Regions from separate parts of the Paeniglutamicibacter selenitireducens genome, predicted to be linked through region 2. Evidence: riboswitches for the same ligand, from Rfam matches in the RefSeq annotation. Region 2 holds a riboswitch; the other holds the start of a gene.

Region 1 (15,379 bases), on a different contig from region 2:
GCCAGGAAGCGGTGTTCGGTGATCCCGACCAGGCCCTTCTCGCGTTCGGCGGCGTCGATCCAGAGCTGGAGCGCCGTGCCGTCGGGCAGCGTGTGGTGGCTGCGGGTGTTGGCCGGGGTCCAGCGTTCCCAGGCGCGGGCCTGCGGGTCCCTCGAGTCGAAGACCAGCCGTCCGCCGGGTACCAGGGCGGCCCGGACATCGCGCAGGGTCCGTGCCCAGTCGCGTTCGTCGGCTATCGCCTGGGCCACGTGCGAGCTCATGATGGCGGTGTCGAAGGACGCATCCGGCGGCAGCGCCGCGGAGGTCCCGTCGATCCAGTGCACCGCGTCGGCCCCGGGCTTGGCCCGGGCCGCGGCGAGCGAACCGGGGTGGGGGTCGACGCCCGTCACGGTGTGCCCCGCCCCGGCCAGTGCGACGGTCAACCTGCCGGTGCCGCAGCCCAGGTCCAGCACGCGGCTGGCGGGTTGCTCGTTGGCGAACGCGAGGAAGAAGTCCTCCGCCGCCGTCCAGGCGTTCTCCGCATCGTAGAGGTCTGCGTGCTGCGCGGGGCTCAGGAATGACTGCATGGACAGAGCCTAGACCATGGGCTCCACGCGATCCCCGATCCGACGGCACTGCGAGTCGGGACATGGTGTGCCTCGGCAAATGGGCGGCAACGAAAAGGAGGGGCGCGGGCCAGCCGGGGAGCAGTTCATGCTTCCCGGCTGGCCCGCACCCCTCCCGGGTGCGTGTGTCAGGCCTGCTTGCGGCGGCGCAGCGCCAAGGCGCCGACACCCAGCAACAGCATCCCGGCGCCGGCGCCGGCCAGCAGGATGGTGCCCTCGGCGCCGGTCTCGGCCAGCTGGCCGGAGGGAACCTTGACCGGGGTGAAGACCTCGACAGGTTTGGTCGTCGGGGTCTTCGGCTTGGTGATGTTGGCGACCGGCTCGATGTCGGTTTCCCCGTCGGTTTCCTCGGAGGGTTCATCGGTGCCGCCGTCGGTCTCCTCGGCGGGGTCTTCGTCGCCGGGAACGAGTTCGCCGATGAAGTTGCCGTCCTCGTCGAGCACGCCCTCCTCGATCAGCTGGGCCAGGGCAACCCCGACCATGAACTGTGCCAGGTAAAGGTCATCCGGGTAGGTGGCCTCCAGGTAGGCGAGCAGCTCCTCGGGGGTGCCGTCGATGAGGAACGGGATGATCGAGTCGACGAAGCCCGCGAAGTCTTCGGATTCCATCGCCTCCACGAGCGGCTCGGCCTGTTCTTCCAGCCACTGGCCGCCCTCGTTGCTGAGCATCCACTCGTTCCACTGCTTCTCGGTCCACTCGCTGGAGCCTTCGGGGAACGTGATCGTGCCGGCGCCGGGGAGAGGTGGCGCGGGGGCCTTCTCCTTGGCGGCGCTCTTCTCCGCTGCGGCAGGCTTGGCGGCCGGAGGGGCAACCTGTCCTGCGGGAGCCTCCGTACCGGTCAATGGAGCGGGCTGTCCGGCGGGGAGGACCTCCGAGGCCGGGGCCTCGGCCGGCACCTCGGCGGGTACCTCCGCCGGAATTTCTGCCGGGACCGGGGTGGAGGCATCGGCCGGGGTCTCGTCTCCCGTGCTTCCTTCCGCGGCGGGCAGTTCCTCGGTCGCCGGGGACGTGGCGTCGGCTTCCGCTCCGGCCGGGTCCGTTGCCGGTTCGCCGGCCGGCGCGTCGGTGCCCGGAGTTTCGTCTGCGGGTGCTGCGGGGACCGCCGGGATCGACGGTGCATCGGCCGGAGCCGGAGCCGGGACGCTCTGGTCGGCTTCCGGGGCGGCCTGCTCGATCTGTGCCGTGGCCGCCGAATCGTCGGCCGGCACGGGCTGGGCGTTGGCGGCGGTGCCCGAGAACACCAGGGCGCCGGCCAGCACTGCTGCACCGACGGTGGACCTCATGGGGTGTGGCATCAAATCATCCTGTCTCGCGGTGATGTTGCCCGGGCAGGGATCGATGGTGGTTCGTTGGTTCACGAACGGCCGACCCCCGGCGGGCGAACGGGTGGTAACCCACTGCCATCGAATCTAGGCGACTGGCACCCTGCGGAGCCAGCCGGGACGCGGCGGGGCGGGGGATCGTTACAGGGTCGTTGCCTTCCGCCGTGCGGTTTTTATGGGCGACGCCGGAGCGGGGGACGTGACCCGAAACCCGGGAAAATGCATCCCACATGCCACGATGGATGAATGCACATCAGCACGGAGCGCCTTGTCCTGCGCGAGTACACCTCGGCCGACCACGACGCGGTGCATGCGTTCGCCTCGGACCCCCGTGTGTGCGTCTTCGTCGAGTGGGGCCCGAACACCCCGGATGACACCCGGGACTTCCTGCGCAGCTGCCTCGCGGAACAACGCGCCGTCCCGCGGCGGACCTACACGCTGGCGATCTGCGTGGAAGGACGGGTGCTGGGTTCGATCGCGCTGATGCCCGGAGCCCCCGACACGGCGCCCGGGGAAACGACGGCGGAGATCGGCTACGTGCTGGCCGCCGGTGCGTGGGGAAACGGCTACGCCACCGAGGCCGCCGCGGCAATGCTCGATGCCGCACGCGACCTCGGGGTGCGCCGCGTGGTCGCGACATGCCGGCCGGAGAACGCCGCCTCCATCCGCGTGCTGGAGAAGTGCGGCATGCGCCGGGTTGCATTGCTGCCCGGGCACAAGGTGATCGACGGCGCCGCACGGGATTCGCTGCTTTTCTCCATCGACCTCTGATCCAATGCACTCCTGCCGACGGTCGGCGGGGCCCGGACCTGTGCCGAAGTGAATCCGTCGGCGGGGCCGTGGCAGGATTGAAACCATGACGATCACCGCAGCCGCAGACGGATCAGCCCTCGGAAACCCAGGACCGGCAGGGTGGGCCTGGTACATCGACGACGACCACTGGCGCGCCGGCGGCTGGGCCCACGGCACCAACAACATGGGCGAGCTCATGGCGGTGCTTGACCTCTTCCGCGCCACGGCACACCGCCCGGAGGAGGAACTGCACATCCTCTGCGACTCCCAGTACGTGATCAACTCCGTGACCAAGTGGATGCCGGGCTGGAAGAGGAAGGGCTGGAAGAAGTCCGACGGCAAGCCGGTGCTGAACCTGGAACTGCTCAAGGACCTCGACGCCGCCATCAAGGGCCGGAACTACCGCTTCGAGTGGGTCAAGGGCCATGCCGGGCACGAGCTCAACGAGGCCGCCGACGACCGCGCCCGCGCCGCCGCCACCGCGTACCAGGCCGGCCGGGAACCCGACGCCGGCCCGGGTCTCGAGGGCACCGGAACGGCAGCGGCCGCCGCGCCGCAAGCAGTAACCCCGCACGCGGAGGTCCCCGCGGACCCCGTGCCTGCCGCGCCAGCCCCGGTGGCTCCGGCACCCGCCGCCGCGCCGGCTCCGGCAAGCGCTGATCAGGCCGCGGACCTGCACATGGTCTTCGAGTTGGAAAGCGAACTGCTCTCACCCACCGTGCGCACCGACCTGGGCGAGATGTTGGCCTTCCTGCACCCCGAGTTCCAGGAGATCAGCCGCGACGGCTCGCTGACCGACCGCTCCACGATCATTGCCGCGCTCGGGGCCGGCCAGCAGCTGCCGGCCGGCGGCTCGCTGCAGGTGCTTGCCGCGAACCCGCTGGGGGCGGACCTGGTGCAGCTGGCCTACCGCCTGCTGGCCGGGAACGACATGGTCCTGTGCTCCTCGTTCTGGCACCGCGTCGACGGCCGCTGGCTGCTGCGCTACAGGCAGGAAACACCCTCCGCCTGAGCGGCGTGCCGCACACCAGGCATCGGCCGGGGCAGCGGGTGTGGGTAATGTGGTGCGGGTGAGCACGCAGAACAACACGCATGTCATGGACCAGCGCTTCGCCCCCGTGGCGGAGCTGATGGCCTCCTTCGCCGCCGAGGACCCGGGGTATTCCGGGCAGCTGGCCGTCTACCAGGAGGGCAGGCTGGTGCTGGACATGGCCGTGGGCCCCGACGCCACGCCCGAGTCGCTGACCGGGGTGTTCTCCTGTTCCAAGGGAGCCGGCGCGATCGTGATGGCCCTGCTGGTGCAGCGAGGCCTGCTGGACCTGGAGGCACCGGTGGCCGTGTATTGGCCCGAGTTCGCCGCAGCCGGCAAGGAGCACCTCACCGTGGCCCAGCTGCTGAGCCACCAGGCAGGGCTGCCCGGGGTTCCCGGCGGCTTCACCCAGGAGGAGCTGCACGATTCCCGGCTGGCCGCTGCCATCATCGCCGCCACACCCCCGCTGTGGAGCGCACCGGGCATCCACTGCTACCACGCGCTGACCATGGGCGTGTTCATGGAGGAGCTGGCCCGCCGCTGTGCCGGGGAAACCCTGCAGCACATCTACGACTGGCGCATCCGCGCCCCGCACGGCATCGACTTCCACCTGGGGCTGCCCGAGGAACTTGAACCGCGCTTCCGCCCGGTGCTTGGTTCGGGCCAGGAACGCCCGGCGGTGTTCATCGACCCCTTCTCCCCGCTGGGCCTGGCGGTGAATTCCACCGGCGGCTTCGACGGGCCCAAGGGACGCAGCTTCGAGATCATGGAGGTCCCGAACGCGCGCTCCATCCGCGAAGCCGGGTCCGCCTCGATCGGCGGGGTGGCCAACGCCCGCGGCCTGGCCCGGCTCTATGCGGCGGTGAGCACCGGGTTCGTCGACGAATCCGGCGACGAGCACGCGCCGCTGCTGAGTGCGGAGACCATCGAGCTGGTGGGCCGGGACCGGGTGTTCGGCCTGGACCGCTCGCACAACAACCCCGGGGCCTTCGCCATCGGCTTCATGAAGCCGCACGCCGCAAACGACTTCGGATCGGCCCGGGCCTTCGGCCACGACGGCGCCAACGGGGCGATCGGTTATGCGGACCCCGCCTACGGACTGGCGGTGGGCTACGTCCCGGCACGTGCGGAGGCCAACGGAACCGGCTCGCGCGGCGGGCAGTTGAGCGTACTGGCCCGCCAGGTCCTGCTCGCCGGGTAACCGGCGGCCGGGCCGCGGCAGGTGGCGTGCCGGGTCGTTAGATGACCTCGGAGTGCAGGTCGGAGAGGTACTGGTCGGCACGGATTTCCTCGAGCCAGGGGATCTGCCCGGGCAGGCCCGCCGAACCATGCGTGACGACGAAGTGCACGGGGACGGTGTACCGGCCGGATGCCGGGCCGGGGTCGCCGATGTTTAGCGGGCGGGCGGCGTCGGGGTCGCGGGTCGCGTCGTGTCCGAAAGCCGGGGCGTCGGTGGCTGCGGGAGTGCGGTGCAGGTTGGGTCTCATGGTTCGAGAGTGCGCCGGAATCCTTGGTGGCGGCTGTGCCGGGGACGCATGGATGCCGTGAATTCCGTCGTGTCGCACGCGGCCGTCGCCTCCGCAGCGCGGGGGGCCGCGAGGGATAGTCTGGTGCCGTGGAATTCCCGAAACGATACCTGGCACTTGGCGACTCCTTCACCGAGGGGATGGGCGATGCGGAACCGGCGCGCCCCAACGGGGTGCGCGGGTGGGCGGACCGCGTCGCCGAGCAGCTCTGCGCCGACCCCGAGTGGGGGTACGCGAACCTGGCGATCCGCGGCAAGAAGGTCCGGCAGGTGGTGGCCGAGCAGCTTCCCGCCGCCCTGGCCCTGAAGCCGACGCTGGTCAGCCTGTACATGGGCGGCAACGACATCCTGCGCCCGAGCGTGGACATCGATGCGTTGATGCAGCGCTACGAGGACACCGTGGCAAAGCTCGCCGGCACCGGGGCGCAGCTGCTGCTGTTCACCGGCTTCGACTCCAACGGCTCGGCAATCTTCGAAAAGACCCGCGGGCGCACCGCCATCTTCAACGAGGGCGTACGCGAGATCGCCGACCGGCACGGGGCCGTGATTGCCGACTACTGGCGCTGGCGCGAGTTCCAGGATTGGCGCTACTGGGCCACCGACCGCCTGCACATGGGCACCGCGGGGCACACGCTGATGGCCCGGAAGGTCCTCGGCGTGCTGGGCCGCGAGACGGGGATCGAGGTGCCGGAGCTGCCGCCGATGGTCGTGCGGACCCGCGCCGAAAGAATGCGCTCCGATGCCGCCTGGGCCAAGGAATTCCTGGCCCCGTGGGTCAAGCGCCGGCTGACCGGAACCTCCTCGGGCGACAACCTCGCCGCCCGGTACCCCGGTTTCGTTTCCCTGGGCCCGGATGGCGCCCGGGGCACCGCGCTTCCCGCATAGGGGGAGCCGGGCGGCATCCCGCCGCTGGCCAAGGACCGCGGCGGCGTGGTTGGCTGGGGGCATGACTCAAGAGGCAGTGCAGCATGACCAGGAACCGCACGATGCAGGGGTTGCGGCACGGCTGAACTGGTTGCGCGCCGGGGTGCTCGGGGCCAACGACGGCATCGTGTCCGTGGCGGCCGTGGTCGTCGGCGTGGCCGGGGCCTCCACGGCCACCGGGCCGATCGTCGCTGCCGGTGCGGCCGCGGCTATCGGCGGTGCCATCTCCATGGCACTGGGGGAGTACGTCTCGGTCTCCAGCTCGGCGGATTCCCAGCGGGCGCTGATCGAGAAGGAACGCCGGGAACTCGAGGAGATGCCCGAGGCCGAGCTGGAGGAACTCACCGCGATCTACCGCTCCAAGGGCCTGAGCGAGCACACCGCGGCACAGGTTGCCAAGGAGCTGACGGCCCACGATGCACTATCCGCGCACCTGGAGGCGGAACTTCACCTCGACGAGGACGAAGTGGCCAGCCCGTGGCATGCGGCGTTCGCCTCGGCGATCGCCTTCTCCATCGGGGCGGCGCTGCCCTTCGCGACGGCCGTGTTCCTGCCCGGACCGCTGAAGATCCCCGTCACCTTCATCGCGGTGCTGCTGGCGCTCGCCGTCACCGGGGCGCTGGGCGCCAGGCTCGGCGGCGCGCCGATGCTGCGCCCGACCTTGCGGGTTCTGGTCGGCGGTGCCGCAGCGCTGGGTGTCACGTTCGCGATTGGTTCCTGGCTGGGCGTCTCCGGGGTCGTTTAGCTGGGGCACGCACGAAAAGGTCCGCGGGGCGGATGCCTGGTGGCATCGTTCCCGCGGACCTTTTGTGTTTGGTGCCCTGCTTGGTGCCGGGGCTAGACGGCAACCTTCAGTGAGGTGTTCCAGTTGAAATCGGCCAGCGCCGGGTTGACCTGCATGGCCATCATCAGGAGCTGGAAGCCCTCGAGCTCGCGGGCATGGTGGATGCCGCCGACCTCAAGGGGGCGCATGCCTGCGGCAGTGGCGAACTCGGCTACTGCGGTGCGGGCCGCGTCGTCGCCCGCGATGAACACGTCCTGGGTCGAGGCGTCGGCGTTGCCGGCCGTCAAGGGTCCGGCGAAGTTGGTGTTGAATGCCTTGACGACGCTGGCGGAGGTGAGAGCCGCGATTTCCTCGGCGGCGGAGCTGCCGTCGGCGGTGGTCAGGGTGTCGAAGGTGGAGAAATCGACGGGGTTGGAGATGTCGACGAGGACCTTCCCCTCCAGTGCGGCGCCCTGTGCCACGACGTATTCCTTCGAGGCGTCGAAGGGCAGCGCCAGGATGACGATGCCGCCGGCCGGCGCCTCGGTGGTGTTTCCGGGCACGGTGTCCGCCCCGAGCTCCGCGGCCAGTGCCTCGGCGGCCGCGGTGTTGCGGGCCAGGACCTGAAGGTTCTTGCCTGCGGCGAGTACGCGGGTGGAGAGCGCGCGGGCCATGTTGCCGGTTCCGATGATGGTGATGTCGATTGACATGGTGTCCTTCTTTCCGAAGATCCTGGAGAGGAATTTCTTCACGGTGTCCTCAAATTTGTTTTGCTTGAACTTTCAAGTAAAACACTAGACCCAATTGGTTGAAGCGTCAAGTGTTTGGGGTGAAATATCTGTGTTGCATGTGCGTGTCCATGGAAAACCGCATTCTGACAAGGGTTTGGATGCTCCGTGTTGTTTAGCTCACGCATCGCCGGTAGGATGGATATCGTGCCTCGCAGGGGGCATAGCCACTGACATGCGGCGGGAGAGTCCCGCACAACGTACGTTGGTCGGGCGCCGTAGGAGCAATTCCTCCCCGGGAAACTCTCAGGCCCCCGTACCGCCGCGAAGAGGCAACTCTGGAAAGCAGCAACACCGCCACGGCGGTGCGGCTCACCGAAGGTGCAAGCATTTGTTTCGCCGACAAGCGAAGCGGTGCGGAAACTCTCAGGTCACAGCAACAGGGTCGGGGAGGAACTTGCAGCTCGTTCGGCGTGCGCGCACGCCGATGACCCAATGGAGTTCCCCATGACCGTGACCCCGTCCGCAGAGTTCGTCGCCCGCCACATCGGCCCCCAGGGCAGCGACATCGACACCATGCTTGCCCAGCTTGGTTATTCCTCCCTCGACGAACTCGTCGATACGGCCGTTCCGGCCGACATCCGCCAGAGCGAGCCCCTGAACCTGCCCGACCCGCGCACCGAAGCCGAGGTCCTCGCCGACCTCCGCGTGCTCGCCGGCAAGAACGTCATGAAGACCCAGATGATCGGACAGGGCTTCTCTGACACCTACACCCCGCCGGTGATCCTGCGCAACATCCTGGAGAACCCGGCCTGGTACACGGCCTACACCCCGTACCAGCCGGAGATCTCCCAGGGCCGCCTCGAGGCACTGCTGAACTTCCAGACCATGGTCATGGACCTGACCGGACTGCCGATCGCCAACGCGTCGATGCTCGACGAGGCATCCGCCGTCGCCGAGGCAGTGCTGCTGATGCGCCGCGCCAACAAGGCCAAGGCCACCGCCAAGACCGTGCTCGATGCAAACCTCTTCCCGCAGACCGTTTCCGTGGTCCAGGGCCGCGCGGACGCACTCGGCTTCGAGGTCGAGATCGCCGACCTGACCGCGGGCCTGCCCGAGGGTGAGATTTCCGGCATCGTCCTGCAGCAGCCGGGCAACGACGGCGCCGTCGTCGACCACACCGCCATCATCGCCGCCGCCAAGGAACGCGGCGCCATGGTCACCGTCGCCGCCGACATCCTGGCGCTGACCCTTATTACTTCCCCGGGCGAGCAGGGCGCCGACATCGCCGTCGGCAACACCCAGCGCTTCGGCGTACCGCTGTTCTTCGGCGGCCCGCACGCAGCCTACATGGCAGTGCGCAACGGCCTGGAGCGCGCCCTTCCGGGCCGCCTCGTCGGCGTCTCCAAGGACGATGCGGGAACCCCCGCGTACCGCCTGGCCCTGCAGACCCGCGAGCAGCACATCCGCCGCGAAAAGGCCACCTCCAACATCTGCACCGCCCAGGCGCTGCTGGCGATCACCGCCTCGATGTACGCCGTGTACCACGGCCCGGCAGGCCTCAAGCGCATCGCCCAGCGCACCCACAACCACGCGCGCACCATCGCCACCGTGCTCGCCGGCGCCGGCCTGGAACTCGCCGCGGGCCAGTTCTTCGACACCGTCCAGGTGAAGGTCGCCGACGTCGAGACCATCATCGCCAAGGCCGAGGATGCGGGCATCAACCTGCGCCGCGTCGACGCTGGCACCGTGGGCATCTCCACCGACGAGACCACGACGACCGCACACGTCGCCGCCATCGCCGCCGTCTTCGGCATTGCCGGCGAGGGCTTCAAGGCCGAGGGCTTCGAGCTGGAAACCGGGCTGCTGCGCACCAGCGACTACCTGACCCACCCGATCTTCAACACCATCAAGTCCGAAACCCAGATGCTGCGCTACCTGCGCCGCCTCTCGGACCGCGACCTGGCGCTTGACCGCACCATGATCCCGCTGGGCTCGTGCACCATGAAGCTGAACTCCACCGCCGAGATGGAATCCATCTCCTGGCCGGAATTCGCCTCCATCCACCCGTTCGCCCCGGAGCACCAGACGGAGGGTTGGCGTGAGCTGATCACCGACCTGGAGGGCCGCCTGTCCACCATCACCGGCTACGCCGGCGTCTCCCTGCAGCCGAACGCCGGCTCGCAGGGCGAGTACGCGGGTCTGCTGGCCATCAGCGGCTACCACCGCGCCAACGGCGACGACCAGCGCAACGTCTGCCTGATCCCGGCCTCGGCCCACGGCACCAACGCCGCCTCGGCCGTCCTGGCCGGCATGAAGGTCGTCGTCGTGAAGACCGCGGCCGACGGCTCCATCGACGCCAACGACCTCGACGCGAAGATCGCGGCAAACCAGGACGTCCTGGCAGCCATCATGATCACCTACCCGTCCACCCACGGCGTCTACGACCCGGACGTGCGCGAGGTCTGCGACAAGATCCACGCAGCCGGCGGACAGGTGTACATCGACGGTGCCAACATGAACGCGCTCGTCGGCCTGGCGCAGCCGGGCAAGTTCGGCGGCGACGTCAGCCACCTGAACCTGCACAAGACCTTCTGCATCCCGCACGGCGGCGGCGGACCGGGCGTTGGCCCGGTTGCCGTGGCCGAGCACCTGGTGCCGTTCCTCCCGGGCGATGCCACCGGCACCTACACCGTGCGCGACGGCGTCCCGGTCGTGGCAACGCTCTTCGGTTCGGCCGGCGTGCTGCCGATCTCCTGGGCCTACATTGCGATGATGGGCGGCGAAGGCCTGACCGACGCCACCAAGACCGCGATCCTCTCGGCGAACTACATCGCCAGCCGCCTGAACCAGCACTTCCCGATCCTGTTCACCGGCAACAAGGGCCTCGTCGCACACGAGTGCATCCTTGACCTGCGCGAGCTGACGAACAAGACCGGCGTCACCGCCGAGGACGTTGCCAAGCGCCTGATCGACTTCGGCTTCCACGCCCCGACCCTGTCCTTCCCGGTGGCCGGCACCCTGATGGTGGAGCCGACCGAGTCCGAGGACCTGGGCGAGATCGAGCGCTTCATCGAGGCAATGATCGCGATCCGCGGCGAGATGGAGCAGGTCCTGGCCGGCGACTTCGCCATCGAGGAATCCCCGCTGCGCAACGCACCGCACACCGTGGCTGCCGTCGTGAACACCGCCTGGGACCGCAAGTACACCGTCGAGCAGGCCGCCTTCCCGGTGCACGCCCTGCGCGTGGACAAGTACTTCCCGGCCGTGGGCCGCATCGACGGCGCAGGCGGGGACCGCAACCTGATCTGCTCCTGCCCTGCCCCCGAAGCCTTCGAAAACTAATTCCGCCACTCATTTGTGAGCCCCACGAAAGGTAGCTTGATGAGCGACCCGAAGAAAACCTCCCTGCATGCCCAGCATGCGGAACTAGGCGCATCCTTCACCGACTTCGGCGGCTGGGACATGCCGCTGAAGTACGGTTCGGAATTGGCCGAACACAAGGCAGTGCGCTCCACCGCCGGCCTCTTCGACCTCTCCCACATGGGCGAGGTCTGGGTCGAGGGACCGGACGCGGCAACCTTCCTGAACACCGCACTGGCCGGCAACATGGCCGTGATGAAGGTCGGCAAGGCCAAGTACTCGGTGATCTGCAACGCCGAAGGCGGCATCATCGACGACCTGATCACCTATCGCCGCGGGGACGAAAAGTTCCTGGTCGTGCCGAACGCCGGCAACGCCCCGGTGGTTGCCGCGGCACTGGCCGAGCGCGCAGCGGGCTTCGACGTCACGGTCACCGACGCGTCGGCAGAGACCTCGCTGATCGCCGTGCAGGGCCCGGCCGCCGTGGCCATCCTGCACGAGGTCGTCGAGGAATCCGCCAAGGCCCTTGTCTCCGACATGAGCTACTACGCGGCCGACGAGACAACCGTCGCCGGCATCGACATCCTCCTGGCACGCACCGGCTACACCGGTGAGGACGGCTTCGAGCTGTACGTGCCCAACGCACAGGCCCCGGAACTCTGGGCCGCGTTGATGGCTGCCGGCGAGGGCCACGGGCTGATCCCCGCGGGCCTTGCCTGCCGCGATTCGCTGCGCCTCGAGGCCGGCATGCCGCTGTACGGCAACGAGCTCTCCCTGGAGGGGAACCCGTTCGAGGCCAACCTCGGCCCGATCGTCTCCTTCAAGAAGGAAGAGAACTTCGTGGGCCGCGAGGCACTGGAGGCCATCAAGGCCGAAGGCGCCAAGCGCGTGCTCGTCGGCCTCAAGGGCCTGGGCCGCCGCGCCGGCCGCGGCGGCTACCCGGTGGTGAAGGACGGCGTGCAGGTTGGCACCGTCACCTCCGGCCAGCCGTCCCCGACGCTCGGCTACCCGGTCGCCATGGCCTACGTCGATCCGGCATTCACCGAAATCGGCACCGCGCTGGACATCGACCTGCGCGGCAAGGCCGAGCCGTTCGAAGTCATCGCACTGCCGTTCTACACCCGAGCCAAGTAACGTTGTCGGTGGCGGGGCACGGCACCCGCGCCGGACCCCGCCACCGATCAACCGGCTACCAGCCTTACCCACATTCTTTGAGAGGAAACATCACTATGAGCAAGGTTCTTGCCTCCCTGCGCTACTCGGCCGAGCACGAATGGGTCGACGCCTCGACCCCGACCAAGGTGGGCATCACCCAGGTTGCAGCCGACGCCCTGGGCGACGTGGTCTACGTCGACCTTCCCGAGGTCGGCTCCGAGGTCACCGCCGGTGAAACCTGCGGCGAAGTGGAATCCACCAAGTCGGTTTCGGACCTTTACGCACCGGTTTCCGGCACCATCGTCGAGGTCAACCAGGACGCCATCGACAACCCGGCGATCCTGAACGAGGACCCGTACGGCGCCGGCTGGCTGTTCACCGTCGAGGTCTCCGAAGAGGGCCCGCTGCTCTCGGCGGCTGACTACGCCTCGGCAAACGGCGGCGACGTAGCGTGACCGCAACGTTCGAATCCCTGGCCCCGGCGTCCCTGACCCAGGACATCGGCAGCCTCGATCCGGAGATCGCGGAGCGCATCGACGCCGAGCTGGCCCGCCAGCAGCGCGGCCTGGAAATGATCGCCTCGGAGAACCACACCGCGTTGGCAGTCATGCAGGCGCAGGGCTCGGTGCTCACCAACAAGTACGCCGAGGGCTACCCGGGACGCCGCTACTACGGTGGCTGCGAAGAGGTCGACGTCATCGAGACGCTCGCCCTGGAGCGCGTGAAGGCGCTCTTCGGAGCCGAGTTCGCGAACGTGCAGCCGCACTCCGGCGCACAGGCCAACGCGTCGGTGATGCACGCGCTGATCCGCCCGGGCGACACCATCATGGGCCTGAACCTGGCCCACGGCGGACACCTGACCCACGGCATGAAGATCAACTTCTCCGGCCGCCTCTACAACATCGTCCCGTACGGCGTTGAGGAGGACACCCTGGTGGTGGACATGGACAAGGTCGAGGCCCTGGCCATCGAGCACCAGCCGAAGATGATCGTCGCCGGCTGGTCCGCCTACCCGCGCCAGCTCGACTTCGCCCGCTTCCGCGAGATCGCCGACAAGGTCGGCGCGTACCTGTTCGTCGACATGGCGCACTTCGCCGGCCTGGTGGCCGCCGGGCTGCACCCCTCGCCGGTCCCGCACGCGCACGTCGTCTCCTCCACCACGCACAAGACCCTTGCCGGTCCGCGTGGCGGCATCATCCTGACCAACGACGCGGACATCGCCAAGAAGATCAACTCGGCGGTGTTCCCGGGACAGCAGGGCGGCCCGCTCGAGCACGTCATCGCCGGCAAGGCCGTGGCGTTCAAGATCGCCGGGACCCCGGAGTTCAAGGAGCGCCAGGAGCGCACCCTGGCCGGTGCCCGCATCCTGGCCGAGCGCCTGAACGCCGCGGACGTCGCGGCCAAGGGCATCAGCGTGCTCACCGGCGGCACCGACGTGCACCTGGTCCTGGTGGACCTGCGCAACTCGGAGCTGGACGGACAGCAGGGCGAGGACCTGTTGGCGAAGGTGGAGATCACGGTGAACCGCAACGCGGTGCCGTTCGACCCCCGCCCGCCGATGGTCACCTCCGGCCTGCGCATCGGCACCCCGGCACTGGCAACGCGCGGCTTCTCCGAGGCCGCCTTCGTGGAGGTCGCGGACATCATCGCCGAGACCCTCATCGCCGGTTCCGAAGAGAACAACGAGGCGACGCTTGCGGCCCTGAAGGACCGCGTGCACGCCCTGGCCAATGCACACCCGCTCTACCCGGAGCTGGAAAACCTGGCCTAGCCCCCGGCCGCCAGTTGCATCGCTGCGAGTCCGGGATTCACAAGATCCCGGGCTCGCAGTGTTTGTGCACAGGGTCGTGGCGCGCGTCACATGCGTGCCGATCCACCTCCCACCACACCGTCCCCGCGACGGTACCTCATGAAGGAAGTCATCTCGTGGCCATCAGCGTCTTCGATCTTTTCACCGTCGGCATCGGACCCTCGTCCTCGCACACGGTCGGCCCCATGCGCGCCGCACACGCCTTTTCCGCCAAGCTGGTGCGCGAACAGCTGCTCGCCGGCACCGCGTCGCTGCGCGTGGACGTCTACGGCTCGCTCGCCGCGACGGGCCGCGGCCACGGAACCTTTACGGCCATCATGCTCGGGCTCGAGGGCTTCGAACCCGAGAAGATCCTGCCCTCGGAGGTCGACGACCGCCTGGAGGAGATGGAATCCAGCGGCAAGCTGCAGCTGTGCCAGGCCCTGGGCGAGGGCAAGGAACTCCCCTTCACCGTCGCCGACATGATCCAGCACCCGCTCACGGTGCTGCCCCGCCACACCAACGGCATGAAGCTCGCCGCCCTTGACGCGGCGGGCAACACGCTCTGCGAGGAGACCTACTACTCGGTGGGCGGCGGGTTCATCGTGCGCGAGGGCGCCGAGGAGAAGCTCGCGGCGAACTTCGAGGAAGCCGTCAACAAGCAGCCCTACCCGTTCTCCACCGCCGCCCAGCTGCTCGAGCACTGCGCCACCACCGGCCTGTCCATCGCCGGGGTCATGGCCGCCAACGAGGAGGCCTACCGCTCCAAGGAGGAGATCCGCGCGGGCCTGCTGCACATCTGGCAGGTCATGGAGGACTGCAAGGACGCCTCGCTGACCCGCGAGGGTGTGCTGCCCGGCGGGCTGAAGGTCCGCCGCCGCGCCCCCGAATGGCACAGGCGCCTGGCCAAGGAGGACAAGGACCGCGACCCGGTGTTCTGGCAGGAATGGATCAACCTCGTCGCGCTGGCCGTCAACGAGGAGAACGCATCCGGCGGCCGCGTGGTCACCGCCCCCACCAACGGCGCCGCGGGCATCATCCCGGCCGTCATGTTCTACGCCACGCACTACGCCCCGGGCGCCAAGTACTGGAACCAGGAGGAGCGCGAGGACGTCATCGTCCGCTTCCTGCTCACCGCCGCGGCCATCGGCGTGCTCTACAAGGAGCAGGCCTCGATCTCGGGCGCCGAGGTCGGCTGCCAGGGCGAGGTCGGCTCGGCCTCCTCGATGGCCGCCGGCGGCCTTGCCGAAATCCTCGGCGGCACCGTGGACCAGGTGGAGAACGCCGCGGAGATCGCCATGGAACACAACCTTGGCCTCACCTGCGACCCGATCGGCGGCCTCGTGCAGATCCCGTGCATCGAACGCAACGCGATCGCCGCGT
Region 2 (15,379 bases):
AGCCCGGTAGGTTGTTCCGGCGTTCTTTCTGCGTGGGAACTACATTTCCGCACTTTGCCAGCCCCTGCCAGAGGGTTTTGGAGGAAAGATTTGCAGTTCTTCGCGTTTGCGAAAAATGAGGCGACTCGTCCCGGGATTCATCGGACGAAACCGAAAACGAGTGGTTTGGCTCACGAACCAGCCGAAGAACCGGAGGAAATTTCTGAGAACTGAAGAATCCCTGATCTGCACTTTTCCAGGTCGGCAGGGAAGGGTTGGTCATCCTTGGTGGGAATGCCGGCAGCCACTGCGGCTAGGCCGGGCCTGGAGGCGACCGGGCGGCTGCGGATCAGGCGTCGTGCAGTGCGGCCCGAAGCGCGTCGCGGGCGACCTGGTCCGGAGTGGATGAGCCGTCGACAATGTTCCAGCCTCTGACTGAGGCAATCTCCAGGTACGCCGCACGGGCAGAGGTGAGGTACGACATCGTTTCGCTGTCTTCGCCGCGCGAGACGATTCGGGCATGCGCCACCTCTGCTGGGACGTCGATCAGGATGACCGAGTCCGGGCGCGGAAGCACTCGTATGATCCATTGCAGGAGACGGCCCTGCGGCAAGCCGCGAACCGAGCGCAGGACGAGCTGGCAGGCCAAATGCCGGTCCATGACAGTGGCGCCGGGATACACGAAGGCGCGTGCCTGGGCGATGAGTACGTTGACGGATCGAATCAACGATTCAAGTCGGTTGGCCCAGGTTGGTGACAACGCTGTACCGAACCGCGATGCCATGCGGGACATCCAACGTCGTCCTGCGGGATTGCGCAAGAGCTGGGCGCGCCCGCCGCTCTCCCGGATCCCCGCAACGAGCGCATTTGCGGCGGTGGTCTTGCCGGCCCCGTCGATTCCCAACAACACAACAGTCCTGCGGCGCGACAACGTGCTCGACGAGGCATTGGGGAGCAAAGCCTTCGAGGTTGTGTCGGCGCAGGCCTTGGGTGCAGTTCGGAACAAGGGCAAGGGACTCCGTTAGTGTCTCGTGAGGTTGTCTATATTTGGTCCAACGAACAAACGGACTGATTCGATGCAGGAAAGCAGCTGTGGGTTTTCCATGAAGGGTCCTGAATGGGTCTGTGGTCATCCAGATGGCCCAACGCTTGTGGTCTCAAGGAGGGCGAGGTCGTACCCGCTATGGGTTGAATCTGTTACTGGCTTGGGAAGAACTGGTCTTTGGATCGAGTCGCCAATCCAAATCGTGGGCGGCCACCACTACCCTTATTGAAGGGTCAACTAACGATCCAGACCGGCGCTGCAGGTACGTACCCGAGGCGGCAGTCAACATTCCGGCGCCGTTCGGCGCCTCATTCACATGGGGGAACATGTCTATGGAAAATCAGCTCGCACCTGCGCCTGCACCGGCGCCTCAACCGCAAGCACCCGCTCCGAAATCAGCAGCAGGGAAGGGGCTGGGTGTTGCCGCGTTGGTTATCGCCATCGTGGCCCTGACGCTGTCCTGGGTGCCGATCATCAACAATTTCGCTGCAGTCCTCGGGATTGTTGCCCTGGCCCTTGGCATCTTCTCGCTGGTCTTCGCCATCAAGCGCAACGGCGGCAAGGGGCTGGGAATCGCATCCACCATCATTGCGGTAGTTTCGATCGCCATGGTATTCATCACCCAGGCGGCCTATTCTGCCGCGTTGGATTCCGTCGCGACTGCCATCGAGGATGCATCGGACGGTGAGGTTGCAGCACCGAAAAAAGTGGTTGAACAGGCCGCCGATGAATCGAATGTGCTTGCGCTCGGGCAGTCGGGTGAGGTTGGCGAGTACACGGTGACGGTGGATTCCGTGGTGCTCGATGCTGCGAAGCAAATCGCGAAGGCCAACCAGTTCAACGAAAAGGCCGATGGCCAGTACGTGCTCGTCGAACTTTCGGTTGTCTACAACGGTGACGAGGAGGGTGACGCCTGGATCGATTTGTCGCCTGAACTGCTCGGTTCCGATGCTCGTATCTATGACACTTCCTCCGCTTCGATGGCAGTTGCGCCAAAGCCTGCAACCGACATGCCAACCCTGCGCAATGGCGGGAAGGGCACGTACCAAGTGGTGTTCGATGTTCCGGCGGCCGCGGTTGTCGATGCCAAGGTACGCGTGACGGAAACCCTGTCGTTCGATGACGAGTCCGCGCTCTGGGCTACGAAGTAGCCAGCAGCAAAAGCTCTCGGTGGCCGCCCCCCGTTGTTGGGAGGCGGCCACCGCACTTTGATCACCGCGTAGTTGCCAGGACCGGAAAGCGCACCTCCGGCGAGTTGTCGCCACGCGTCTGGAAGGCCATCGCCGATCGGACTGCGTCGCAATGGACGAATCGTGCCCGGAATGTGAAGTCGCCACGAATCTTCTTCACGCCAAGTCGGAAAATTGTTTCCGCTGCAGTTGCCGGAGCGTCGGCGTAACAAGTTGCGTTCGTGGCCGCAACAGGCGTACGTTGTGACAGCAGTCACAAGCTATCGCCGCTAACACGTGGCGGGAGAGTCCCGTTCACGCCATGGACGGGCGCCGTAGGAGCAATTCCTCCCCAGGAAACTCTCAGGCCCCCGCACCGCCACGAAGAGGCGAATCTGGAAAGCAGCACGGTGGAATCCGTGCTCACCGAAGGAGCAAGTCCCCCCCTCGAGGGCCGGGATGGAAACTCTCAGGTACGTCAACAGATTGGGGAGGATCCAAGAACAGTGCGGCATCGCCCGCACGCGATTCGGGAGTTCCTCCAAGATGCCACCCACCCAAGCCACTGCCCGGTTGTACATTGGCGTGCCCGCGGGCCGTACCCTGGATCCGGCACCGACCGGTCCGGCGTCCGCCGCGCGCACCCTGTGCGCTCTCCTGCAAGTGCGTCGGCGCGGAAACGGTGGCCTCGGAGAACAATGCCGCGGACTTGATGGTGCGAAACGCCCACGTCCCGCCACCGAAGCACCAGCACCCATCTGGAAGGCAACAGCATGAGCAACAACAGTTCCACGCCCCATCTTGAGCGAGGGCTCTCCAACCGCCACATCCAACTGATCGCCATCGGCGGGGCCATCGGCACCGGCCTGTTCATGGGTTCGGGCAAGACCATCTCCGTCGCCGGACCCTCCGTCATCTTCGTATACATGATCATCGGCTTCATGCTCTTCTTCGTGATGCGGGCAATGGGCGAATTGCTGCTGAGCAACACCAACTACAAGAACTTTTCCGACTTCGCCGGTGACATCCTCGGGCCCTGGGCCGGGTTCTTCACCGGCTGGACCTACTGGTTCTGCTGGGTGGTCACGGGCATCGCCGATGTCGTGGCGATCTCCCACTATGTGGCCTACTGGTGGAAGGACCTGCCGCTGTGGATCCCGGCCGTAGGCTGCATCCTGTTGCTGATCGCGCTCAACCTGCCGAGTGTCAAGAACTTCGGTGAGACCGAGTTTTGGTTTGCCCTGGTCAAGATCGTCGCCATCGGCGCGCTGATCGTCATCGGCCTGGTCATGGTCATCACGGGCTTCGAGCACAACGGCGTCACCGCGTCCTTCACGAACCTCTGGAGCGGCGAGGGGATGTTCCCGACGGGCTTCATGGGCTTCGTTGCCGGCTTCCAGATCGCGGTGTTCGCATTCGTCGGCATCGAGCTGGTGGGAACCACCGCCGCCGAGACCAAGGATCCGGAAAAGACGCTGCCGCGTGCCATCAACTCCATCCCGGTCCGCATCCTCTTCTTCTACGTGGGTGCGCTGGTCATCCTCATGGCTGTCCAGCCGTGGAACCTTTTCAGCGCCGAGGAGTCCCCGTTCGTGGCCATGTTCGCCCTGGCCGGCCTGGCGGGTGCCGCCGGCATCGTGAACTTCGTGGTGCTCACCTCGGCAACCTCGAGTGCAAACTCCGGCATCTATTCGACGTCGCGGATGATCCACGGGCTGGCCGAGGACGGCGACGCACCCAAGGCCTTTGCAAAGCTCTCGCGGACCAAGGTCCCGCGCAACGCACTGTTGTTCTCCTGCACGTTCCTGCTTGCGGGCGTAGTGCTGCTTTACGCAGAGGGTGGCGTGGCTGAGGCCTTCACCCTGGTCACCACCGTGTCTGCGCTGTGCTTCATGTTCGTCTGGTCGATCATCCTGATCAGCTACCTGGTCTACCGCAAGCGCCGCCCGCAGCTGCACGCGGCGAGCAAATTCAAGATGCCCGGTGGAACGTTCATGCCGTACGTGGTCCTGGCGTTCTTCGGTTTCATCCTGTGGGCGTTGACCACGCAGCCGGACACCTTGTCAGCGCTGCTCTTCACCCCGCTCTGGTTCGTGGCCCTGGGTATCGGATACGGCCTGCTGCGTCGCAACCCGCAGCACGCAGCGTTGCGCGTACTGCACTCTGCGAAGGTCGAGGAAGAGCGGCAGGCAGCTGCGGCTTTCAATTCTGGGCTTGGCGTCGAGGAGTCGGAATTCCCGGAGTCGGTCGCTAAGTAGCAGTTGGCTCAATCCAATGATGCAAGACGTCGGGGCCGCACCCAATGGGTGCGGCCCCGACGTCTGTTTGCCCGATACCCGCAATGATTCCGGAGGTCGTCTACCAAACTACTGCGATGCTGTTGGTACGGTAGCCAGATCCCGTTGGGCCCCGGCCTGCCACGTCACAGGACGTAGGAAGCGATGAGCTGCGAGAGAGCTCGAACGTCGACATTTCCCTTGAATTCAAGCCGAACTTTGCCCAGGCCGCTGAACCACAGGTCCAGCTCGGCGTCGAGGTCGAATGTTCCGGAGGCTTCCACCGAAAACGCCTGAACCTTGGAATAGGGCAGCGACGTGTAATCGCGCTTTTTGCCAGTGATGCCCTGAATATTGACCGCAATGAGCCGCTTGTTGGTGAAGACCACGTAGTCGCGCACCCCCTTGAATGCTGCGAGTAGTTCTTCACCCTGTACAAAGAGGGGAATGATTTCGCCTGCAACGTCACCGGGGTTGCACGGGCTGAGCTTGAAGATGGAGGAATTGTCGAAATCGATCATGTCACGAGCTTACCGAGCCGGGGCTTCAACGTTTTCAGGGATGGGGCACAGCCAGGACGCGCAACCGGTGCCCGTCACAAAACCAGAAGGTGGCGGGCCTATCGAGGTGGTCTTGTTTGTGCCGTTCAGCGGCCCAGTACACGCCTCAGGAAGCTCTGGAACCCGCCACGGTGTGCTTGGTGGCCTTCAATCTCCCATGGATCTGCGGCGGCATCGGCTGGCCGGCCGTCTTCGCCGCATAGGACGTGGCCGGTCCCCGGGCCCGGAATCTGGGCTCCCGCCAGGTGTGGAAGGCCGGGGCTTGAAGCGGATCCGTGAAGCGCGGGGAAACCCAGCCGGGAGATATTCGCTGACGGGCTCCTCGGGCGGAATCGCATGTTTTTCATGGTGCTCACCGTTCCTTCGGTCGGTATCTTAATTCTAGATTTTCGGGCGCCGATGGAGGTTGGAACCAGGCCGGAAATTCCGGGGGCGGGGCCAAGCGAACGACGTTTCTTTTCCCAATGGGCGCATTGCGGCACTTCTGCGCCCGAAAAACAGGGTCACATGTTGGAAAGTATTCTGTTTCTTCCCGTACTCTGAAAACGTGAGCACCCCCACATGGAACCGGCCGGCGTTGCCTGAGAAGAGTGTCCTCTCGCCGGAAGATGCCGAAGCGCTGGACATCATTTCCCTTGGCCGGCGGATCCGACACCTGCGCAAGGCCAAGTCGATGACCCTTGACGACCTCTCCGAAGCCGTGGGCACGGCACCGAGCCAGTTGTCATTGATGGAGAACGGCAAACGCGAACCCAAGTTGAGCATGCTCAAGTCGCTGGCTGCAGTCTTCGGGGTAGGGCTGGACGAATTGCTCGGTGCTGCGCCGCCGACCAAGCGGGCCGCGCTGGAGATCGAACTGGAACGCGCCCAGCGCGGACCCCTCTACCAGTCCCTGGGCCTGCCCAAGGTCCGCATTTCATCGCGGCTTCCCATGGACGTGCTCGAATCGCTGGTCGGCCTCCAAGGTGAACTCGAACGCCGGCTCAACGAACAGTCCGCGACCCCCGAAGAAGCACGCCGCGCCAATGCGGAGTTGCGCGGGGAAATGCGCGAACGCAACAACTACTACCCGGAGATCGAAAAGGAATCGGCGAAGGTCCTCAAGGCCATCGGGCATGCATCCGGGCCGCTTTCGCACCACCAGATTACCGACATTGCCTCGCACCTCGGATTTTCGCTCCACAACGTCTCGGACCTTCCGCACTCCACCCGGTCCGTGACGGATCTGAAGAACATGCGTGTCTACCTCACCCAGTCCCAGCGCTCGGACTATTCCACGCGCTCGGTGCTGCTCCAGGCGTTCGGGCACCGCGTCTTGGGGCACGCCACACCGCGCGACTACGCGGAGTTCCTGCGCCAACGCGTCGAGACGAACTACTTTGCCGCATCCTTGATGATGCCCGAAAAGGCGACAGTCGACTTCCTGCAGAAGGCCAAGAGTGCCCGCGAGCTGGCGGTCGAGGACATCCGCGATGCCTTCTCCGTCTCATATGAAACCGCCGCGCACCGGTTCACCAACCTGGCCACCGAGCACCTGGGGATCTCGGTGCACTTCCAGAAGGTCCATGAGTCGGGGATCATCCACAAGGCCTATGAGAACGATGGGGTCAACTTCCCCATGGACCACCTCGGGGCCATCGAAGGCCAGGCTGTCTGCCGCTACTGGACCAGCCGCGAGGTCTTTGATGTGGCGGACCAGTTCAGCGCCTACAACCAGTACACCGACACCACAGCCGGGACCTTCTGGTGCACCGCACGCACCGAACGATCCACGGCCGGCAAATTCTCGCTCAGCATCGGCGTTCCCTACGTGCACGTGAAGTGGTTCCGAGGCAGGGACACCACCGAACGGTCAACGTCAACGTGCCCTGATGAATCGTGCTGCCGCCGGCCGCCGTTGGCCCTGCAGAAAGAATGGGCGGGTTTCGCGTGGCCGAGTGCCAGGGCGCAAACCCACTTGCTCGCCGCCATGCCGCAGGGCGCATTCCCCGGTGTGGACGAGACGGAAGTCTATTCGTTCCTGTCCCTGCACTCGCAGGAAAAATAGCCCCGAACCACCTGATCGCCGCAGACCCACAGCAGCCAAGAGGATTGAAGCATGGAACTCGGATTCATTCGCCACGGACAGACAGACTGGAACGCACAGGACTTCCTCCAGGGATCCAGTGACATCCCGCTGAACGATACAGGTCGCCGGCAGGCCCATGAAGCGGCGGCCGCCTTGGGACACGGGAAGTGGGAGGCAATCGTCAGCTCACCGTTGTCCCGTGCCCGGGAAACGGCCAGCATCATGGCCGCTGATCTCGGTCTTGAACTGGGCCGCAGCTACGACGAGCTCATTGAGCGCGACTACGGGCAGGCGGAGGGGATGACCCTCGAGGAGTCGGAAAAGCACTGGCCGAATCGGACGGGTGGCGGAATCGAGCCGCTCGACTCCGTGGTGGCCCGGGGGCGGCAGGCCATCGACTTGATCGCCGCGGAGTTTCCCGGGAAGAACGTCGCGATCGTCTGCCACGGAACCATCATCCGTTACACGCTTTCGTCGATTGCCGGCTACAAGCTCGACCAGATCCACAACGGCTCGGTCGCCTTGGTGGACGATGCCGACGGCCACTGGACGGTGCGCAGCGTCAACGACGAGCCATTGGGCCCGGGGCATAGGGATTCGTCGGACGGAAGTCCACTGTAGGGACACAAGACCCACCGGCCCTGTGCGGGGGACTGCTGCCACGGAAAGCCACAAGGCGTCCCTGCTGCCCCACGGCACGTCGGAGCTGAAGTCCCGGATCCGGTTGTGCCGGCTGGACCCCTGGAACGCGAACGGGGGCAAAGACGGGCCGCGGGGTTGCGCTCAGGCCTTGGGCAGCGTGAACCCCATGTCCGCGTAACCCGCCCGGCGCTTGGCCCAGGAGGAAGCCAGTACGGGGGTGAGCACGTCGTGGTAGTCGTGCACGACGGCGACCTCCTTGCCCGGGTGGCTGCGTGTCACGCGGCCCACGTACTGGACCAGCCGACCCTTGAACGAAATGGGTGCGGCCAGGAACAGGGTGTCCAAGACCGGGGCATCGAACCCCTCGCCGATGAGCGATCCGGTCCCCAGCACGACAATCGGCGCGCCGGATGCCGTCGCCTCGGTCGCGGCAATCGCGGCCGTGCGCTCCCTGCCCGTCAGCGCGCCGGTGAGGAGCACCGGCTCGATTCCCCGCTCCCGCAGGGCGCCGGCCAGCAGGTCGAGGTGGCGTTTCCAGGTGGAAAGCACCAACGCCTTGGCCCCGCCGGCGTACGCGGCGCATACATCGTCGGCGACCTGCGCCAGGCGCCCGGGGTCGGCCATGAGATCTCGGTAGATCTCGTGCAGCCCGCCGGGATCCCCCGCCACGGCGTCGCCGGCATAGTCGTAGGCTGTCTCATGCAGGCGCAGCTCCAGCGCGGGGGCCGGGGCCTGCCCGGGGGCATGTGGCAACTGCCCGGGCCGGGACTTGGCGAACTCGTGGGAGTCTGTGCCCAGCTGGTGGAAGATCAGCTCCTCCAGGCCGTCCCGGCGGTACGGCGTCGCCGTCAGGCCGAGCCAATAGGCCGCAGGGATCTGGTTCATCACGTGGGTGAATGCGGCGGCCGGAACGTGGTGGCACTCGTCGACGATGACCTGCCCGTAGCCGGTGCACAGCCGGGCCACGTCCTTCTTGCGGGCCAGCGTGGGAAGCAGTGCGACGTCGACGACGCCGCGCAGCTTGGTGCGCCCACCGCCGAGCTGCCCGGCCTTGACGCCCAGCAGGGCAAGCACCTGGGCGCGCCACTGGTCGGCCAGCGCATTGCGGTCCACGAGGATCAGCGTGCTGGTGTTCCGTGTCGCGGCGACGGCAAGGGCCATGACGGTCTTCCCGGAACCCGGGGCCGCGACGATGAGCGAAAGCTCGTGGGCCAGCGCGTGGTCCACGGCCTGTCGCTGACCCTCTCGCAGTTCCCCGGTGAATGCGAATTCCTGCGCGGTGCCACGTTCGCGGACGTCCTCGAGCTGCAGGGTGCTGCCCGCGCTGTGCACCAGGTCCTCCAGCAGCGGGCGCACCCCGCGGGGGAGGACCAGGTCCCCTTCGAGGGTCTCGTCGTAGCTGGTGAGGAAGCGCGGGGTGTCCCAGGTGGAGCGGCGCTGGCGTTGCTTCTCGAAAAACAGCGGGTTGGGCAGGGAAGCGGCGTGCTTCAGGGCGCTGACCATGGCCGGGCCCAGGTCCCCGGAGCGGACCGTGATGCGGGAGCCGATCTCCGCATGCACAAGCGCAGCGGTGCGCGGCACGATCCGCGTGGCGGTGGGCGCCCGGAAGCGGGTCTTCGCGCCGGTCACCGGGGCCGGAAGCCTGCGGACCAGCCGGCCCAGCTCGGCCGGGGTCACGCGGCCCAACGTCGAAAGGTAGGCCCACTGGTCCGCATAGGGCTCAAGGGTGGAGGTGTCAAGGAAGAGCGTGGCCCCGTGCTGCCGGCGTTTCCCGTTCAGCGGTGCGGCGATGAGATTGCCCATGGCCTTGCCCGTGTGGCGGTCCTGGGAGGGGAAGAGCCTGTCGTAGGACCTCAGCGACATGGAGCCGCGGATGTCCATGGCCTCGGCGAGCAGCGCGCTGGCCAGCGCCCTGGCGTCGGCGGCCGGGACCTCCTGGGTGAAGAAGATCCAGACGTGTGCCCCGCGCCCGGACTGGGAGATTTCCAGGGCCGCAGGGACCTGGAAATGGCGGGCAGCCTTGGTGTAGGCCAAGGCGTCGAGCAGGGCTGCGGCGCCGTCGAAGTCGGAGGCGACAAAGTGGCAGCCGTCGTTGCCAGTGAGCGAGTACAGGCCCAGGTGTTCGGAGCCGCGAAGGTGCGCCTCGATGGCGGCGGGCGTCAGGGGCAGGTAGTCGGCGGTCTCCCGGTCCATCCACTTGCGCCAGCCCCCGGCGACGGCGGGCACCCACCCCGAGGTCCCGGCCCTGGCGTTTTCCCAGCGCAGGGCGTAGATGTCGGTGCAGGCGCCGAAGAGCGAGCGGTAGAACGCGACCTTCGTTTCGGCCGGGGAGCGGCTTGTCACAGGTCCTCCCGTGTGGAGCGCCAGTTCGGGCTGGGCCTCGCGTGCGGCGCGCGATTCCTGCTCGGTGATCTCCAGCAGCCGGCGGAGCCTGGCGTTTTCGGCGCGCAGTTCCTCCAGCTCCCGACCCGGAGGCAGGTGGCCGGCGGCGGGGGCGTCGTCATCCGAAATCGGCAGCTGGTCCTGGACGGGACCTGTCCGGTGCGTCGTCACGTTCCCATTGTGCCTGATTCCCGGTGCAATTGTTCGAAAATTTGCACGAGCTTTTGCCGCGGTGCCCTGGGATCACGCGGACGAGGCGTCCAGAGAAGGGTGGGATGATGGGGGGATGGAGACCGACGAAGCGCAGCCCTGGGTGAAGAACTACCAGCCGGGCGTCCCCGCGCGGATCGAGCTCCCCGCCGAACCGCTCTCCGTGATGTTCGGGCGTTCCGTCGCGGAGGCGGGCGAGAGCCCCGCCATGGAGTTCTTCGGCCGTCGCACCAGCTACCGCGAACTCGGCGAACAGGTGGCCCGCGCGGCCGAGGGCCTGCGCAAGCTCGGCGTGAAGGCGGGGGACAGGGTTGCCCTGGTCCTGCCGAACTGCCCGCAACACGTGGTGGCGTTCTATGCGGTGCTGCGCCTGGGTGCAGTGGTCGTCGAACACAACCCCCTCTACACCTCCCGCGAGCTGGCCGCCCAGTTCGCCGACCACGGCGCGCGGGTGGCCATCGTCTGGGACAAGGCCGCTGCGGCGCTCGCCGGTTTCCCGGCGGACATCGCCCCGGACCACGTGGTCGCCGTCGACCTGCTGGCAGCGTTCCCCGCGCCCAAGCGGCTGGCCCTGATGCTGCCGGTGAAGTCGCTGCGCGCGCGCAGGAACGCGTTGACGGCCCCGGCGCCGGGAACCGCCCCCTGGAATTCGCTGCTGGGCCGCGGGTCGCTGGACCCCGGCCACCCCCACCCCGACGTCCACGACCTGGCCGTCATCCAGTACACCTCCGGGACCACCGGGCGGCCCAAGGGCGCGATGCTCAGCCACTCCAACCTGTACTCCAACGCCCTGCAGGGCGATGCGTGGATGCCCGGGGCCCTGCCGCGCGGGGAGGTCTTCTATGCCGTCCTGCCGATGTTCCATGCGTACGGCATGACCATGTACCTCACGTTCGGCATCCTGAAGCAGGGGTTGCTGGTGCTCTTCCCGAAGTTCGACCCGGACCTGGTCCTGGACGCCATGAAGAAGTCGCCCGTGACGATCTTCAGCGCCGTGCCGCCGGTCTACGAGCGAACCATGCAGGCGGCCGCGGAGCGGGGCGTGTCGCTGCGCTCGGCCAGGTACTGCATCTCCGGGGCCATGAACCTGCCGGCGGAGGTCGCGGAACTGTGGGAGTCCGTGGCCGGAGGGCCCCTGGTGGAGGGCTACGGGATGACCGAGTCCTCTCCCGTGGCCCTGGGCAACCCCCTGCACAGCACCCGGAAGCCCGGGACCATCGGTGTGCCCTTCCCCTCCACCCTGGTCAGGGTCGTTGAACTGGAGGACCCGGAGACCGAGGTGGCCCCGGGGGAGCCCGGCGAACTGCTGGTCAAGGGGCCGCAGGTGTTCACGGGCTACTGGAACAACCCGGAGGAAACCGCCGCGGTGCTGCTTCCCGGCGGCTGGCTGCGTACCGGGGACGTGGTGGTCATGGATGCCGACGGGTTCGCCACGATCGTGGACCGGGTCAAGGAACTGATCATCACCGGCGGCTTCAACGTCTCGCCCACCGAGGTCGAGGCCGTGCTGCGCCAACACCCGGGGGTGAAGGACGCAGCGGCCGTGGGCCGGCCGCTGGATGGCGGCGGGGAAATGGTGGTGGCCGCCGTGGAGCTCGCGCCGGGTGCGACCCTGGACGAGGCGGCCCTGCGCCAGCACTGCCGCGGCGCGCTCGCCGGCTACAAGGTCCCCCGGCGGATCGTCGCCGTCGAGGAGCTGCCGCGCTCGATGCTCGGCAAGATCCTGCGCAAGCAGGTCCGGGACATGGTCCTGCAGCAGCCCTAGCCAGCCCGGTTGCCTCGCCGACCGGTCAGCCGTTGGCGCGGATGAAACCAGCCACGGTGTCTGCCAGCCAGGCGCCGTCCTCCGCCGGGGTGCGCTTGGAGCGGGCCACCTTGAAGGAGTGGTCCCCGCCCTCGAACCAGGCCAGGGCCGCGTGGGGGCCGATGCGCTCCACCACCGGGTCCAGCTCGCCGGGCAGGGCGAACGGGTCGCGGGTTCCCTGCAGGAAGAGCATCGGGATCCCGAGCCCGTACAGGTGGGCGTCGCGGGGCTTCTCGGGCTTGCCCGGCGCATGCAGCGGGTAGCCCAGGAACACCAGCCCGTCGCTCTCCATGCCCTCGGCCACCGCCATGGACGCCATGCGTCCGCCGAAGGACTTGCCGGCGGCGAAGACGGGTCGCCCGCCGCTTCGCTGCCGGGCCGCATCCATGGCGGCGTTCCAGGTCGCGATCGCGGCAGGCGGCCGGTCGGGGAACTTCTTGCCCGCCTCGATGTAGGGGAAGTTGAAGCGCATCGTCGCGATGCCGCGTTCGTTCAGCGCCTCGGTGAAGCCGACCAGGAAGGGGTGCTCCATGCCGGCCCCGGCGCCGTGCGCCACCACGACGGTCGCGGCGGATTCCGGCGGTTCGGAGAACACGGCCGAAACCGCTGATTCGCCGACGTCCACCGACAGGGATTGCCCGAGTGTGCTCATGCACCCAATCTACGACAGAACGCGATCCTGCCCGGGAAACCGCGGCTTTTTGTGTCATTTTTCAAGTAACCGCTGGTCAACGCGGAGCGTGGGCGCGGGAAAGTGCGCGTCCTCCGTTAGGATTCCTCGCGTGAACAAGTCGAATTTCAGCCGCTGGGCCGGAGTCGTGATCGCCCTGCTGGTCGTTGCCGCCGCCGCCCTGCTGGTGTTTGCCGTGGCAACCCGGATACACGTCGACACGGGAATCACCTCCCAGGGCACGCTGTTCGGCCTGTGGAACGTCCTCTACGATTCCCAGGCGCCGGACCAGGCCGTCATGTACACGGCCATCGCGCTGGCCCTGCTGCTCGCGGCAGGCATTGCCATCGTCGAGCGGCGGATCGCCACCCGCTACCGGCGCTCCGGCGACGGGACGGCGACCCCGCTGGCCCCGAAGCTGATCATGAACAAGACCCGGGGCGTGTTCGCCGGTCCCGTCACGATCACCGTGCTGCTTCCGGCACACAACGAGGAGGCCTCGCTTCCCGGCACGCTGGATTCCCTGTTTTCGCAGTCCCACCCGCCGGAGCGGGTCATCGTGGTGGCGGACAACTGCACCGACGCGACAGAACGCATCGCCGCGGAGCGAGGTGTCGAGGTCATGCCCAGCGTGGGCAACACGCTGAAGAAGGCCGGTGCGCTGAACCAGGTGCTCGCCCGCATCCTTCCCGCACAGGGCGACAACGACGTCGTCATGATCATGGATGCCGACACCCAGCTTGACGACGGCTTCCTCGAGGCCGCCGCCGCCCGCTTCACGAACGACCGGGCCCTGATGGCCGTGGGTGGCCTGTTCTACGGGGAACCGGGCCACGGGCTGATCGGGCAGTTCCAGCGCAACGAGTACATCAGGTATTCGCGCGAGCTGAAGCGCCGCCGCGGACGCGTGTTCGTCCTGACCGGCACCGCCTCGCTGTTCAGGCCCGTGGCCCTGCGCGAAGTGGCGGCGAACCGGGGCACCGCGCTGCCCGGCATCCCGGGCGACGTCTACGACACCGCCGCCCTGACCGAGGACAACGAGCTGACGATTGCGCTGAAGTCGCTTGGCGCACTGACCATCTCTCCGTCCGAATGCACAGTGGTCACCGAGCTCATGCCGACCTGGCGCACCCTGTGGAACCAGCGTCTGCGCTGGCAGCGCGGGGCCCTGGAGAACCTCGGTGCCTACGGCATGACGCCACAGACCGTGCGCTACTGGGCGCAGCAACTGGGCATCGGCTACGGCGTCATTGCGCTGTTCTCCTACCTGGCCCTGCTGCTGGTCATGGCGCTGGCCCTGGATACCTGGATCTGGTTCCCGTTCTGGCTGGGGCTCGGTGCGGTGTTCTCCATCGAGCGCGTCGTCACGGTGTGGAAGGGCGGCTGGCGCGCCAGGATGCTGGCGGTGCTGCTGATCCCCGAGCTCTGTTTCGACATGTACCTGAACTTTGTGTACGTCAAGGGAATCATCGACAGCGCCGTGGGACGGCGCGCGGCCTGGACGCACCTGCAGCACGAGGCAAAAACCGAAGCGGAGGCCGACGCGCCATGACACTCGTCCCATCCACCGGACTGGTCCTGCCCGAATCCCTGCTGCACAGCGAGTGGTTTGCCGTGTGGGCGACCTTCGTCGCCATCAACACACTGATGTACGCGGCGCTGTCGATCTCCAAGATCCTGCCGAAGATCTACCCGTCGGACTGGTTCCACGGCCGCAACCGGCGCACGGAAACACGCAGCATCCATCCGGACGCGGACCGCTAGCTAGCCGGCCCCGTGCCCCAGTTTCGCCGGATCGCCGGCAGCGCCTGAATCCTTGGCGCGGGGCCGGGCGGACAGCACGGCAGTGAAGTCAGCACTGCCCATGGGCCGTCCGAAGAGATACCCCTGGGCGTGCCCGAAGCCCATGGCCCGCAGCTTGTCTGCCTGGCCCCGGGTTTCGACGCCTTCCACGACGCACTCCAGCGCGCACGCCTCGATCAGGTAGGCGACGGCCATCAGCAACTTCTCCTGCTGGGGATCGGTGTCCGCGTCGTCGACGAGCGACTTGTCGATCTTCACCCCCGCAACGGGCAGCTGGCGCAGGTAGCTGATGGAGGAGTACCCGGTTCCGAAGTCGTCGATGTACACCTCCACGCCCATCTGCCGAAGGGCCAGCATGGTGTACTTGTGGAGCCTGTCGCCCGTCATGAGCTTGTCCTCGGTGATCTCCAGGGCCAAGGTGGAGGCGGGCAGCCCGTGGCGGCGCAGTGCGTCGCGGATGATGTCCGGGAAGCCCAGCAGGTGGAGCTCCCGGGAGCTCACGTTGAGGTGGACGGTGAAAGCCTCGTCCGCCACCCCGAGCGCGCGCCAGCGGACGAGGTCCTTCAGCGCCTCGTCCAGCAGCTGTTCCGTGATGGCACCCATCATGCCGGCTTCCTCGGCAACGGCGAGGAATTCGCCCGGAGGCGTCAACCCGTAGTCTGGGCGCTCCCACCGGACCAGCAGCTCGGCGCCGACGATCGCCTCGTCCTGCAGGGAAACCAGCGACTGGTAGTACGGAAGGATCTGGTCGGTGCCCAGGGCCCTGCGCAG

What was found. A riboswitch is a leader RNA that binds a small molecule or an ion and turns the genes downstream of it on or off. The one in region 2 is predicted to bind glycine.
Region 1: linked by a shared signal. The riboswitch ahead of gcvP (aminomethyl-transferring glycine dehydrogenase) and the one ahead of cycA (D-serine/D-alanine/glycine transporter) in region 2 are both predicted to bind glycine.

Annotation. Positions count from the first base shown of each region.
Region 1 is NZ_JBPULF010000007.1:207,060-222,438, reverse strand. It holds gene ACSYDW_RS13660 (class I SAM-dependent methyltransferase) at 1-566, opposite strand, end outside; gene ACSYDW_RS13655 (LPXTG cell wall anchor domain-containing protein) at 734-1,900, opposite strand; gene ACSYDW_RS13650 (GNAT family N-acetyltransferase) at 2,174-2,698, shown strand; gene ACSYDW_RS13645 (RNase H family protein) at 2,784-3,731, shown strand; gene ACSYDW_RS13640 (serine hydrolase domain-containing protein) at 3,790-4,950, shown strand; gene ACSYDW_RS13635 (hypothetical protein) at 4,988-5,236, opposite strand; gene ACSYDW_RS13630 (SGNH/GDSL hydrolase family protein) at 5,365-6,159, shown strand; gene ACSYDW_RS13625 (VIT1/CCC1 transporter family protein) at 6,221-6,943, shown strand; gene ACSYDW_RS13620 (NADPH-dependent F420 reductase) at 7,036-7,671, opposite strand; glycine riboswitch at 7,921-8,021, shown strand; gene gcvP (aminomethyl-transferring glycine dehydrogenase) at 8,197-11,034, shown strand; gene gcvT (glycine cleavage system aminomethyltransferase GcvT) at 11,074-12,186, shown strand; gene gcvH (glycine cleavage system protein GcvH) at 12,282-12,662, shown strand; gene glyA (serine hydroxymethyltransferase) at 12,659-13,978, shown strand; gene ACSYDW_RS13595 (L-serine ammonia-lyase) at 14,134-15,379, shown strand, end outside.
Region 2 is NZ_JBPULF010000010.1:31,008-46,386, forward strand. It holds gene ACSYDW_RS15720 (nucleoside/nucleotide kinase family protein) at 329-829, opposite strand; gene ACSYDW_RS15725 (hypothetical protein) at 720-1,004, shown strand; gene ACSYDW_RS15730 (DUF4190 domain-containing protein) at 1,357-2,175, shown strand; glycine riboswitch at 2,485-2,582, shown strand; gene cycA (D-serine/D-alanine/glycine transporter) at 2,967-4,451, shown strand; gene ACSYDW_RS15740 (PH domain-containing protein) at 4,616-4,990, opposite strand; gene ACSYDW_RS15745 (helix-turn-helix domain-containing protein) at 5,577-7,076, shown strand; gene ACSYDW_RS15750 (histidine phosphatase family protein) at 7,128-7,718, shown strand; gene ACSYDW_RS15755 (TOTE conflict system archaeo-eukaryotic primase domain-containing protein) at 7,881-10,292, opposite strand; gene ACSYDW_RS15760 (long-chain-fatty-acid--CoA ligase) at 10,408-12,096, shown strand; gene ACSYDW_RS15765 (alpha/beta hydrolase family protein) at 12,122-12,787, opposite strand; gene ACSYDW_RS15770 (glycosyltransferase family 2 protein) at 12,918-14,357, shown strand; gene ACSYDW_RS15775 (hypothetical protein) at 14,354-14,569, shown strand; gene ACSYDW_RS15780 (putative bifunctional diguanylate cyclase/phosphodiesterase) at 14,570-15,379, opposite strand, start outside.